Regions from separate parts of the Halomonas sp. RT37 genome, predicted to be linked through region 1. Evidence: predicted binding sites of a transcription regulator. Region 1 holds the regulator's gene; the other holds the start of a gene.
What was found. The regulator FNR, encoded in region 1, switches genes on or off when oxygen is low (the NO sensors DNR and NnrR bind a similar motif). The targets are predictions, from matches to a motif close to TTGATNTANATCAA.
Positions count from the first base shown of each region.

Region 1 (8,398 bases):
TCTCGCTGCCCAACGCCACCATCGACGTGGCCCAGCAGTACCGCAAGCGGCTGCGCCGAAGTCACCCGGAAATCGAGGTGCAGCCGACCTTTGAACAATTGGCAGAGCGACTTGGAGTCCCGATCATGGGACGCCATACGGCCCTGGGCGACGCCGTCACCACGGCGCTGATGCATCTGCGCCTGGAGAGCGGGGCACTCACGGCGCCATCGCGCTGACCCGGTGCCGTCATCCGCGCTGACCCGGTGCCGCCCGCACCGGCAACCATTCACCTGCAAGGAGATCCTGTCATGAGTCTGCACGCCATGTTGACCCTTCTCGAGCCCACGCTGCTGGCGCTGGGCCTGGTCTCGGTGCTGGTGGCCTACCTCCAGTACTATCGCCGTACCCGGGACCTGTGGGGCATGGTCAAGTTCTGGGAGAAGCGCCTGACCCTGACCGTGCGCGAGTTTGGCTGGCAACGTGCCGGCATCCTGCTGCTGTTGCTGGGCGTGGTGGTGCGCTATCTGCTGGCGCTGAACGTCGTCTAGGGCTTGTCTGAAAAGTGCCTGCGCTCGGTAATACGGCGTTAAAAATCGGCTGGTGCGCCAGCCCGGTCAAAATGCTCATTTACACCCCGTAAACTGCGCTTTCTCACCGATTTTTGCCTTGTCTAACCTTCGCTCGTCGACTTTTCGGACAGCGCCTAGGGCCTGGCTGACAGGCACTTGCGTTCTTCGACTTGCCAGGCCAGACCAGGCCACGACGCGCAAGAGCGCCACTACGGCGGTGTCGTCCTTGGCGGTTTCCGATGTGCCGCCGACGAAAAGCCCCTGCCGTATTGTCCTCGTCGGGGTAAGCGGTCGCTGACCTCTTCGCCACTAAAGCGTCCGGATGGTAGACTGGCGCCTCTTTCATTTTCAGCCGTGATGTCCCGCTCCCATGTCGCCACAGTCCGCCTCCGCCACCCTGTTCGATCCCCGTACCCCCGAGGATGACCATCTCTCGATCGATGCCGGCGTCAGCCCGGCCGACCCTGCTGCGGGTGGCGATCAGACGGAAGCCCAAGTTCAGGCCAAGGCACGGCGTGAATTCAACAAGCTGCAGAAGCGCCTGCGCCGCCAGGCCGGCAACGCCATCATCGACTACGGCATGATCCAGGAAGGCGACAAGATCATGGTGTGTCTGTCTGGTGGCAAGGACAGCTACACCATGCTCGAGATCCTGCGCAGCCTTCAGCGCAACGCGCCGGTCAACTTCTCGCTGGTGGCGGTGAATCTGGATCAGAAGCAGCCGGGCTTTCCGGAGCATGTGCTGCCGAACTATCTGGACAGCATCGGCGTGGACTACCACATCCTCGAGCGCGACACCTATTCGGTGGTGAAGGAGAAGACGCCGGAGGGCAAGACCACCTGCGCGCTCTGCTCACGCCTGCGGCGCGGCTCTCTCTATGGCTTCGCCGAGGAGATCGGGGCGACCAAGATCGCTCTGGGCCACCACCGCGAGGACATTCTCGAGACGCTGTTTCTGAACATGTTCTTCGGTGGCAGCCTCAAGGCGATGCCGCCCAAGCTGCTCTCCGACGACGGCAAGAACATCGTCATCCGTCCGCTGGCGTACTGCCGCGAGGCCGATATCCAGGCCTACAGCGAGGCGATGGAGTTCCCGATCATCCCGTGCAACCTGTGTGGTTCCCAGCCCAACCTGCAGCGCCAGGTGGTCAAGGAGATGCTGGCCGAGTGGGAGGTCAAGCATCCCGGGCGCCTCGAGAGCATGTTCAAGGCGGTGACCAATGTGGCGCCGTCGCAGCTGGCGGATCGGCAACTGTTCGACTTCGAGGGGCTGGAGGCCGTACAGGCCGAACGCCAGGCCCGGCGCATCGACGTGGTGGATGCCGGCTGATCTCGCCAGCAGCGAATGTGCATGATGCCATGACAGCGAAAGAGGCCGCATCTCCGGATGCGGCCTCTTTCTTGTCACACGCCATCTATTACGCTTTGCTTTCCAGATCCTGGATACCGGGCCCTGCCGGCCAAGCCCGGCACACTGCCGCCAGGCCCGCTCAGGTAACTTCGGTGTCGGCCAGGGTCGACAGCGCGGTCAGGTCGAGGATATTGACCTCACGTCCCGATACCGCCACCAGATCCTGCTGCTGGAAACGCCCGAGGATACGGCTGACCGTTTCCACCGCCAGCCCCAGGTGATTGCCGATGTCGGCGCGGGACATGGACAGGCGGAAGCTGAACGGTGAATAGCCGCGGCGGCGGAAGCGGTCCGACAAGCCGAGGAAGAAGCAGGCCAGGCGCTGATCGGCGGTCTTGCGTGACAGCAGCTGCATCATCCGGCGGTCTTCTCGCAGCTCCTTGCTCAGGGTGCGAAACAGCTGGGCACGCAGCTCCGGTAGGGTCTGGGTCAGCGCATCGAGGCGGTCGAAGGGAATCTCGCACACCGTGGTGGTCTCCAGCGCCACCACGCTGCCGGGATAGCGGCCGTCGTCGATGCCATCCAGGCCAACCAGTTCACTGGGCAGGAAGAAGTTGGTCAACTGAGCTTCGCCGCTGCCTTCGGTGGTGATCTGCTTGAGACTCCCCGATCGGACCGCGAAGACGCTGGTGAAGCGATCTCCCTGCTCGACCAATCGTGTGCCTTTCTTGATCGGCGGGTGACGACGGATGATGGAATCGAAGCGCTCGAGGTCGGCGGTCTCCAGCGACAGCGGAAGGCACAAGGAACTCAGGCTGCAGGACTCACAGCGAGTCTCATGCAGCATGGGACGCCGCCGATCTTGGGCCGTAGGACTCATTCGCAGCTCCTGTGGATCTGGGATCGATATTGACTGGGCCATGGGGAGAACAGACGTCGCCCGTACAGCACGTTGATGGCACTATTCTACACCCTCAGATCAGCTAAAAGTGGCGTCTACCTCTTTAGGATTAATAACTTAGAGGTAGGATGCGTCATTGATGCAGCCCAGTCCAAAGTTGCCAGACGGCAAAGGCGATGATCATGCCAGCGGCGACAAGGCGTGTTGCCCGATGCGCCAGCAGGGCCTGCATTTGTCTGGCGGCGAGGCCCGTCACCACCAGCGCCGGAAGCGTGCCAAGACCGAAGCTCGCCATTAGCAGTGCGCCCTCGAGGGGCTCGGCCCGTGCCAGGCTCCAGGCCAGCATCGAGTACACCAGGCCACAGGGCAGCCAGCCCCAGATGGCGCCCAGCGCCACCGCCTGGGGCAGACGCACCACCGGCAACAGGCGTCTGCCTGCGGGTTCCAGGTACCTCCAGAGGTGACGTCCCAGTGCCTCGACGTGACGCAGGCCTTTCCATAGATCGGCAATGTAAAGCGCCATCAGGATCAACATCAGGCTGGCGACGATCTGCATCAGGCCACGCAGGGTCGGCGAAAGGCCGATCACCGAACCCAGGGTGGCAACCAGAGCGCCCGCCACACAGTAGCTAGTGATACGACCTACATTGTAGCCGAGCACAAGTGTGCTCACCCGCCAAGGTTGACGCATGCTGGGGGGGATGGCAAAGGTCAGGGCGCTCATGATACCGCCGCACATGCCAATACAGTGTGCACCGCCGAGCAGGCCAAACACGAAGGCCGCCATCATGGGGGGCAGTTCCAGGCCGGTAGGGTTCACTCAGGCCCTCTGGACGATGGATCACGCTCGGATGTCTGCGCAGGCGTTTCGGAAGAGGAAGCGCCGTCATCGGCACCGCGAGTGTCGTCCTCATCCTCGAACAGGATGCGATAGGCGGGGCCTTCGAGGTCCTCGAACTGGTCGTTGCGCACCGCCCAGAAGAAGGCCCAGACCGCCAGGCCCAGCAGGATCAACGACAAGGGTATCAACAGGTAAAGGATGCTCATGGGCCGGGGCTTGCGGTGACGGGTGAAGGCGTCGCGGTCGGCCTGGTGCGTCCGCGCCGCAGACGCAGGGCATTGCCGATGACCAGCAACGAGCTGAGTGACATGCCGATGGCGGCAAGCCATGGGGGCACGAAGCCCAGAGCCGCTGCGGGCAGCGCCACGACATTGTAGAGCACCGACCAGGACAGATTCTGGCGAATGATGCGACGGGTCTGGCGGGCCACCTCGATGGCTTCGACGATACCCGTGAGCGGTTCGCCCAGCAATACCAGATCGGCGCGGGTGCGGGTGAGGTCGCTGGCCCCGGCCATGGCGAGGGCAAGGTCGGCGCCCGCCAGTACCGGCACGTCATTGATGCCATCACCGACCATGGCCACCTTTTCGCCCTGCGCCTGCCGCGCCTTCAAGTGCCCGAGCTTGTCCTCGGGGGAGGCCTCGCCACGCCACTGATCGACGCCCAGCGTGCGGGCCAGCTGGCCAACGTTGACGGCGCGGTCGCCCGACAGGATCTCGATGGCAAGCCCCCGCTGGGCGAGGGCGGCGAGGGTCTCGGCGGCGTCGTCACGGGGCTGATCGTCGAGCTTGAACCAGGCCTGGGGCTTGCCTTCGCAGGCCAGCAGCAGCCAAAGCCCTGCGCCAGGGAGCTCAGTAGCGGGTTGGCCCAGGCAGGCAAAACGCGGCTGGCCCAGTCGCCAGCGCCGGCCGTCGATCACGCCTTCCACGCCCTGACCCGGGTGATTGCGCAGTTCGCTGGCCTGGCAGCTGGCGTCGCGCCAGGCAGCGAAGGCACGGGCGATGGGGTGCTCCGAGCCGGTCTCCAGTGCCGCCGCCAGGGCCAGATGCCGGCGCTTGGTGGCAGGGTCCATCTCGCCATTGTTGGCGCTTCCTTCGGCGTCGCTCAGCGGCCGGTGTTCGGCGAGTTGCATGCGACCCCGGGTCAGGGTGCCGGTCTTGTCGAAGACGACGCGATCGAGGCAGGCCAGGGTCTCCAGCGCATCGGCTCGGGTCACCAGTACCCCGGCACGTCTCAGCCGGCCGTGGGCCACGGTCAGGGCTGTGGGGGTCGCCAGCGCCAGGGCGCAGGGGCAGGTCACCACCAGTACCGACAGGGTGATCCACAGGCTGCGGCTAGGATCGATCAGGCTCCAGACCAGCGCCACCAGGGCGGTGATGACCAGCAGGTTCAACACGAAGCGATGGGCCACCTGCTCGGCCAGGCGGGCGATACGTGGACGATGGGCGAAGGCACGGTCGGTGAGATCGAGAATGCCGGCGGCGCGGGTGTCGTCGCCGACGCGGGTGACCATCACTTCGATCGGGCTGTCCATGCACAGGGTACCTGCGTGCACGGTATCTCCCTGGCGACGCAGGCAGGGCAGCGATTCGCCGGTCAGCAGCGACTCGTCGATCTGGGCCAGGCCCGAGGTCAGGTTGCCGTCCGCGGGGATCTGGGCGCCGGGGCTGACCCGAACCCGGTCACCCGGGACCAGCCGACTGGCGGGGATGACGCGTTCATCGCCATGCTCGTCGAGGCGCACCGCGGCACTCGGCAGCGCGCTGGCCATGGCATTGCCGCTACGGCCGTAGTGGGTACGGGCGCGAGACTCCAGGTAGCGTCCGAACAGCAGGAAGAAGGTGAACATGCTGACCGAGTCGAAGTAGCGATCACCGGAGTCGCTCACGACCGACCAGGTGCTGGCGACGAAGGCCCCACCGATGGCCAGGGCCACCGGCACATCCATGCCCAGCACGCGGGTTCGCAGATCGCGCAGGGCGCCGACGAAGAAGGGTTGGGCCGAGTACAGTACCACCGGAGTGGTCAGCGCCAGCGATAGCCAGGCAAACAGACGCTCGAACTCGCTACTGAGATCACCGCCGTCGACGTAGTGCGGGATGGAAAACATCAGCACCTGCATCATGCCGACGGCCGCCACGATCAGGCGTCTTATCATCTGGCGCGACTGTTGCTTGAGCCGCTGCTGAGCCTGGTCCGGCTCGTAGGGCTGGGAGGGATAGCCGATGGCGGCCATCTCGGCCAGCAGGCGCGACAGCGACAGGCGTTCGGGATCCCAGCGCACCTGAAGGCGATGCTGGGAAAGATTGACAGCGCAGCTCTCCAGGCCGTCGAGGGCATTCAGGCGGTGTTCGATCAGCCAGGCGCAGGCGGCGCAGGTGATGCCATCCACCGCCAGGGTCGCTACCTTGGTGTCGCCATCCTGACGCACGAAACGATCCTGCAGGCCCGGATCGTCGAATACCTGATAGCGGGCCTCGTCGGCGGGTGTCGGCGATGGGCGCTCCGGCAGGGCGGTGCGAAAGCGATAGTAGCTGTCCAGGCCGCCGCCGACGATGGCCTGGGCCACCGCCTCGCAGCCCGGGCAGCACAGCGGATGGCGCTGGCCATCCAGGGTGATCGACCAGGGTGCTGTGGCCTCCACCGGGGCGCCACAGTGGTAGCACGAGGCCGCCATCAGAGTCCCGGTGTCAGGCGCACGGAGGTCTCCCGCGGGAACTCTGCCTCGCCGGTCAGGCGCCATTCAGGCTGTCCTGACGCGCCTTCTGCGTGGGGCTGCAGCTGAAGGTACCAGCGATAGCGCAGATTGCGCTCGAGGGTGCCGACATAGTGGCCTGCACGGGTGTGGGTCAGCACCAGTGCCCGGTCGCGGGCGCCATCGGTGGGGAACTTCAGCGCCAGATCCAGCCGCTCTGGGCGTTCGTCGCCATCGAGCGTTACCACCACGTCGCCGGTGGTGGCGTCGATGCGCAGCTCGGCCGCCAGCCCCAGCGCCTCGGCACGTTGCTGCTTTTCGAGCTGGACGTTGATGGCCAGACCTTCCTTGTAGTAATCGTCCGGCACCGAACCGTCGAAGTAGCGGATCGAGAAGGCCAGGTAGACCATGCTGAAGGTGACCGACGACAGCAGCAGGGCGATCAGGAACCAGGGCCAGAACTGCTTGTACCAGGGCGGCACCTGGGGATCGGACAGGGACATCAGGGGGTAACTCCTATAAAGCGGCTTTCACGTTCGATGGCCACGGACGGATCGTCCTCGGCGAGGACGCGAACGCTGATATCGGCACTGCGTTGTTCCATCTGATCAGGATTCACGCTCAAGGTCATCACCAGTTGGCGGGACTGGTTGGCGGGAACCTCGATGGCGGTGGTGTCGCTCTCGAGACCCTCGATGCCGGCTACCTCGATCACGTAGCGATGAGGGCGGTTGTCGAGGTTACGCACGGTCATGGCGTAGGAGTTGGCGATGCGTCCATCGGTCAGTGTCTGGTAGAGCCGAGCGCGATCGCGCTCCACATCCACATCCAGCGGTGTGCGGTCGGCGATGGTCCAGACGAACAGGCCGATCATCACCACCAGGGCGACCAGGTAGCCGATCAGGCGTGGTCTCAACAGGTGGGTCTTGTTGCCGTCGAGGGCGTGCTCGGTAGTGTAACGCACCAGGCCACGGGGGTAGCCCATCTTGTCCATGACGCTGTCGCAGGCGTCGATGCAGGCGGCGCAGGTGATGCACTGGTACTGCAGACCGTCGCGGATGTCGATGCCGGTCGGGCAGACCTGAACACAGAGGTCGCAGTCGATGCAGTGGCCAAGGCCCTGCTCTGCCGGGTCGGCGTTGCGCTTGCGCGGGCCGCGAGGCTCCCCGCGGTGGTAGTCGTAGGACACGATCAGGGTGTCGCGATCGAACATCACCGACTGGAAGCGGGCGTAGGGGCACATGTACAGGCAGACCTGCTCGCGCAGCCAACCGGCGTTCAGGTAGGTGAAGACGATAAAGAAGCCGACCCAGAAATAGGACCAGCCGCTGGCCGAGAGGGTGGCAAGGTCCGTCATTAGGCCACCGATCGGGGTGAAGTAACCGACAAAGGTGATGCCGGTGGCCGCCGAGATGATCAGCCAGATGGCGTGCTTGGCACTCTTGCGCCAGGCCTTGTCGGCGTCCCAGGAGCGTTTGTCGAGCTTGATGCGACGATTGCGCGGCCCCTCGATACGGTGCTCGACCCAGATGAACAGGAAGGTCCAGACGCTCTGGGGGCAGGTGTAGCCGCACCATACTCGACCGGCAAAGACGGTGATGAAGAACAGGCCGAAGGCGCAGATGATCAAAAGCCAGGACAGCAGCACGAATTCCTGGGGGTAGAAGGTGGCGGCGAAGATATGAAATTCGCGCCCCGGCAGATCAAACCAGACCGCCGGTCGATCACCCCAGGGAATCCAGGGCAGCAGCAGAAAACCGAGCATCAGCGCCCAGTTGGCGACCCGACGGACACGCTGGAACACGCCTTTGATCTCGCGTACGTAGATGTGCCGGCGGCTCTCGTACATGCTCTGGCTGTCGGGGGAATGGTGCGACACCGCAGGGTCGGTGACGTCGTGGGCAGGGATCTTGTCGCTCATGGCAGACTCACATCGCGTCGATGGGGCCGAAGCCCCAGTCTAGCGATTGACGGGTAGGTGGGTGGCGAGTGCGGCCAAGCGCCGCACTCGCCGCGGGAGCGATCCCGCTGGGGTCACTACTGACTCTTCTGGTCTTGA
Region 1 covers NZ_CP098827.1:774,735-783,132, forward strand. Annotated here, with positions in the region: gene NFG58_RS03510 (3'-5' exonuclease) at 1-218, shown strand, start outside; gene NFG58_RS03515 (hypothetical protein) at 291-530, shown strand; gene ttcA (tRNA 2-thiocytidine(32) synthetase TtcA) at 922-1,881, shown strand; gene fnr (fumarate/nitrate reduction transcriptional regulator Fnr) at 2,042-2,782, opposite strand; gene NFG58_RS03530 (sulfite exporter TauE/SafE family protein) at 2,937-3,623, opposite strand; gene ccoS (cbb3-type cytochrome oxidase assembly protein CcoS) at 3,620-3,850, opposite strand; gene NFG58_RS03540 (heavy metal translocating P-type ATPase) at 3,847-6,321, opposite strand; gene NFG58_RS03545 (FixH family protein) at 6,321-6,842, opposite strand; gene ccoG (cytochrome c oxidase accessory protein CcoG) at 6,842-8,260, opposite strand; gene ccoP (cytochrome-c oxidase, cbb3-type subunit III) at 8,377-8,398, opposite strand, start outside.

Region 2 (3,708 bases), 1.1 Mb from region 1:
CATCTGTCACTGATGCGCCGTCTCGGCCCGCTGCCCCTGCCGCTGTTGCGCACGAGTCTCGAGCCCTGGCTCAACCGCACCCTGGCCGAGCCACTGGCCGACGGTGAGTTCGACGTGCTCGAAGGGCGCCGGGTGTGTCTGTCCATCGATGATCTGGCGCTGGCGGTCACCCTGACGCTTACCCACGGTCGCCTGCAGGTCACCGACGCGCCCTGGGAGGTGAAGGTGGCGGGGGGCTGGCGGGAGTTCGCCTGCCTGGCCAGCCGCGAGGAAGACCCGGACAGCCTGTTCTTCCAGCGCCGGCTGTGCCTGGAAGGTGACACCGAACTGGGGCTGACGGTGAAGAACCTGCTGGATGGCCAGGAAATGGAATTGCTGCATCCCTACCTGCTCGAGGCGCTGGGCCAGCTGCAGCGCTGGCTGCCTCGCGAGGCCTAGCCTCCTGGCTGGCGGGTTGAGCCATCTAGCGCAGGAGGCCGGCGAACCGGCCTCCTGAGTAACGCGGAGCGGGTGGGAAGGAGCGCCTAGTCTTCCAGCACCGGCGCCAGATCCATCCCTGCCTGGCCGTGCCAGTAGCCGTTGCACAGCTCGGCGTCGACCAGCGCCAGCGGCGAGGGCGCCGGGTAGCGTCCCTGGCGGGCCAGGTCGAAGTCCGCCACCACTTCATCCATCCCCTCTGAACGCGGACTCAGCCGGGCCGCGCTGACGCCCATTGTGGCCATCTCGGCAAGCTCGTGGCGCAGGTCCTGACAGGCCCCGGACAGGGTCTGGATACCGTTCAGGGTGAACAGTCGACGGCTGTCGTCCTGGGTGGTCAGCGACAGCCCTTCCGGATAGTCCTGGCAGACGAACTGGCAGCGATCCTTGGGGTGCTGGTGGTGGCGCGCGGTAAAGCAGCGTGACGACCAGGCCAGCGGCAGGTGGCCGTAGGCCAGCACCTCGCAGTCCAGCGCCAGCCCCGCCTCGCGGGCGTCAGACAGCAGCCGGGCCAGGTCGGCGCCGGGCAACTCCACCGGGGCGACGAAGCGGAACATGCCGGCGCGCTTGAGGATCTCCAGGGTCGGCACATTGTAGAGGTTGAGCGCCGGGCCGCCGACGAAGGGCAGGCCCGCCTCGGACAGCCGGTGCACCGCGCTCATGTCGTTGGCCTCGACCAGGAAGTCGCCGTTGTCGCATAGCCTGGTCAGGTCGCGCAGGTCGGCGTTGGACTCGATCAGGGTCTGCGAGCCGAGGATCACCTGCTTGCCGGCGGCGGTGAGCTGGTGGCCGATCTCCAGCCAGTCGGCGAGCTTCATGTCGCGCCGTCGCGAGCACACGGTCTCGCCCAGGGTGACGCTGGTCAGCGGCCAGTGGCAGGCCTGTTCATAGAAGGCGAAGTAGCGCTCGCGGGTCCAGTAGAAGGACACCGGGCCAAGGCTCAACTCCAGTGAAGCAGCGGTCATCTCGCCTCCTGTCATTTCCAGTCGCGCTCGTAGGCGCCGAGAGTGTGGGTGGAGCCTTCGGCCAGCGGCGCCAGGGCGGCGCTCCAGTCGGCCTGGGGGCGGTAGTCGTCGCCGGCCTGGTCCAGATGACCCAGCGCCTGGCGCCACACTCGGGTGACGCTGGCCACATAGGCCGGACTGCGCTGGCGACCCTCGATCTTGATCGCCTTGATGCCCAGTGACGCCAGCTGGGGCAGCAGATCCAGGGTGTTGAGGCTGGTCGGCGCCTCGATGGCGTGGCCGACGTCGCCCTCGACGTTGAAGCGTCCCTTGCACAGGGTCGGGTAGCCGGCCTGTTCGTCGGCGCGGTAGCGATCGATCAACACGCCGTTCAGGCGCGATTCGCGTCCGCTGGCGGTCTCCTCCCAGCGCACGTGGGCCGCCGGCGAGCACACGCCGTGGGTGTTGGGCGACTCGCCGGTCAGGTAGGACGACAGATAGCAGCGGCCCTCGGCCATGATGCACAGGCTGCCGAAGGCGAACACCTCGAGCTCCACCGGGCTGTGGCGGGCCAGGTCGCGCACCTGGTGGATCGACAGCACCCTGGGCAGCACCGCACGGCGGATGCCGAACTCGCGGTGGTAGAAGGCCAGCGCCTCGTGGCTGGTGGCGGAGCCTTGCACCGACAGGTGGCGGGGGATGTCCGGGTGGCGTTCGGCGGCGTAGGCCAGGAGGCCCGGGTCGGCCAGGATCAGGGCGTCGACCTGAAGCGAAGCCGCCTGGTCCACCGCCGCGCGCCACTGAGCCAGGCTCGACTGCTGCGGGTAGGTATTGATCGCGCAGAACACCCGGCAGCCCCGGGCGTGGGCGTAGTCGATACCCTCGCGGGCGCGCTTGTCGGTGAAATTCAGCCCGGCGAACTGGCGGGCGTTGGTGGCGTTCTGAAAGCCGAAGTAGACCGCGTTGGCGCCCTCGTCCACGGCGCGCTTCAAAGCGGGCAGGCTACCCGCAGGACAGACCAGTTCCATGTCGATCTCCGAGCGAAGAGAGGCGCCATGCTAGCCCCGCGCGGACACCGTCGGCTTGATGCGTATCAGTGTCCGCCAATGAAGTAGGGGATGGAGCGAAGAGATGACGCGCTGCACCGGGGCCGGGTGTGGATAACCTGGCGATAGTGGGGGGCCGACTTGCGGGCCAGGCGTGTCGATAAAGGTGGGGATGAACTTGTGAGTCGTTCTGTGGATAACCCTGTGTGGCACCTTGTGAAAAGTGGTGGGCAGGCGGTGCAGGGGCTGTGGAAGGCGGTGTATAAGTCGCCTGTCAGTGGTTATCAGCGGCTCGCTGTCGTAAACGAAAACGGGCCCCGCAGGGCCCGTGGTCTTCATGCCGGTGCCTACTGACCGCCGGAGGGGAAGTGGAACTCCGCCTGGGTGGTCTCGAAGGGCGAGGGCCAGCGCTGTGACACCGCCTTGCGGCGGGTGTAGAAGCGCACAGCGTCGGGGCCGTAGGCGTGCAGGTCGCCGAACAGCGAACGCTTCCAGCCGCCGAAGCTGTGGCTGGCCACCGGCACCGGCAGCGGCACGTTGATACCCACCATGCCGACCTCGATGGCGTCGGTGAAGCGACGTGCCGCCTCGCCGTCACGGGTGAACAGGCAGGTGCCGTTGCCGTACTCGTGGGCGTTGGTCAGGGCGATGGCCTCGTCGAGGCTGTCGACACGCACCACGCACAGCACCGGGCCGAAGATCTCCTCGCGGTAGATGGTCATCTCCGGGGTGACCCGGTCAAACAGGCAGCCGCCGACGAAGAAGCCGTTCTCGTGGCCCGGGACCACCAGCTCGCGGCCGTCGGCCACCAGGGTGGCGCCTTCCTGCACGCCCTTCTCGATATAGCCGAGCACCTTGTCGCGATGCTGGGCGGTGACCAGGGCGCCCATGTCCAGGCCCTTGTCGGTGCCGGGGCCGATCTTCAGCGCGGCGATCTTGGGCTCCATGGCCTCGATCAGGCGGTCGGCGGTGTCATCGCCGACGCACACCGCCACCGAGATCGCCATGCAGCGCTCGCCGGCGCTGCCGTAGGCGGCCCCCATCAGGGTGTTGGCGGCGTTGTCGATATCGGCATCGGCCAGCACCACGGCGTGGTTCTTGGCGCCACCGAGGGCCTGCACCCGCTTGCCGCTCTCGGCACCACGCCGGTAGATGGTCTCGGCGATGGGGGTCGAGCCGACGAAGGACACGGCCTTGATCTCGGGGGCGTCGAGCAGCGCCTCGACGGTCTCGCGGCCGCC
Region 2 covers NZ_CP098827.1:4,587,273-4,590,980, reverse strand. Annotated here, with positions in the region: gene NFG58_RS20050 (SCP2 sterol-binding domain-containing protein) at 1-438, shown strand, start outside; gene NFG58_RS20045 (U32 family peptidase) at 525-1,442, opposite strand; gene NFG58_RS20040 (peptidase U32 family protein) at 1,454-2,449, opposite strand; gene NFG58_RS20035 (CoA-acylating methylmalonate-semialdehyde dehydrogenase) at 2,815-3,708, opposite strand, start outside.
Region 2: the regulator FNR is predicted to act here: its motif matches at 2,505-2,518, upstream of NFG58_RS20040 (peptidase U32 family protein).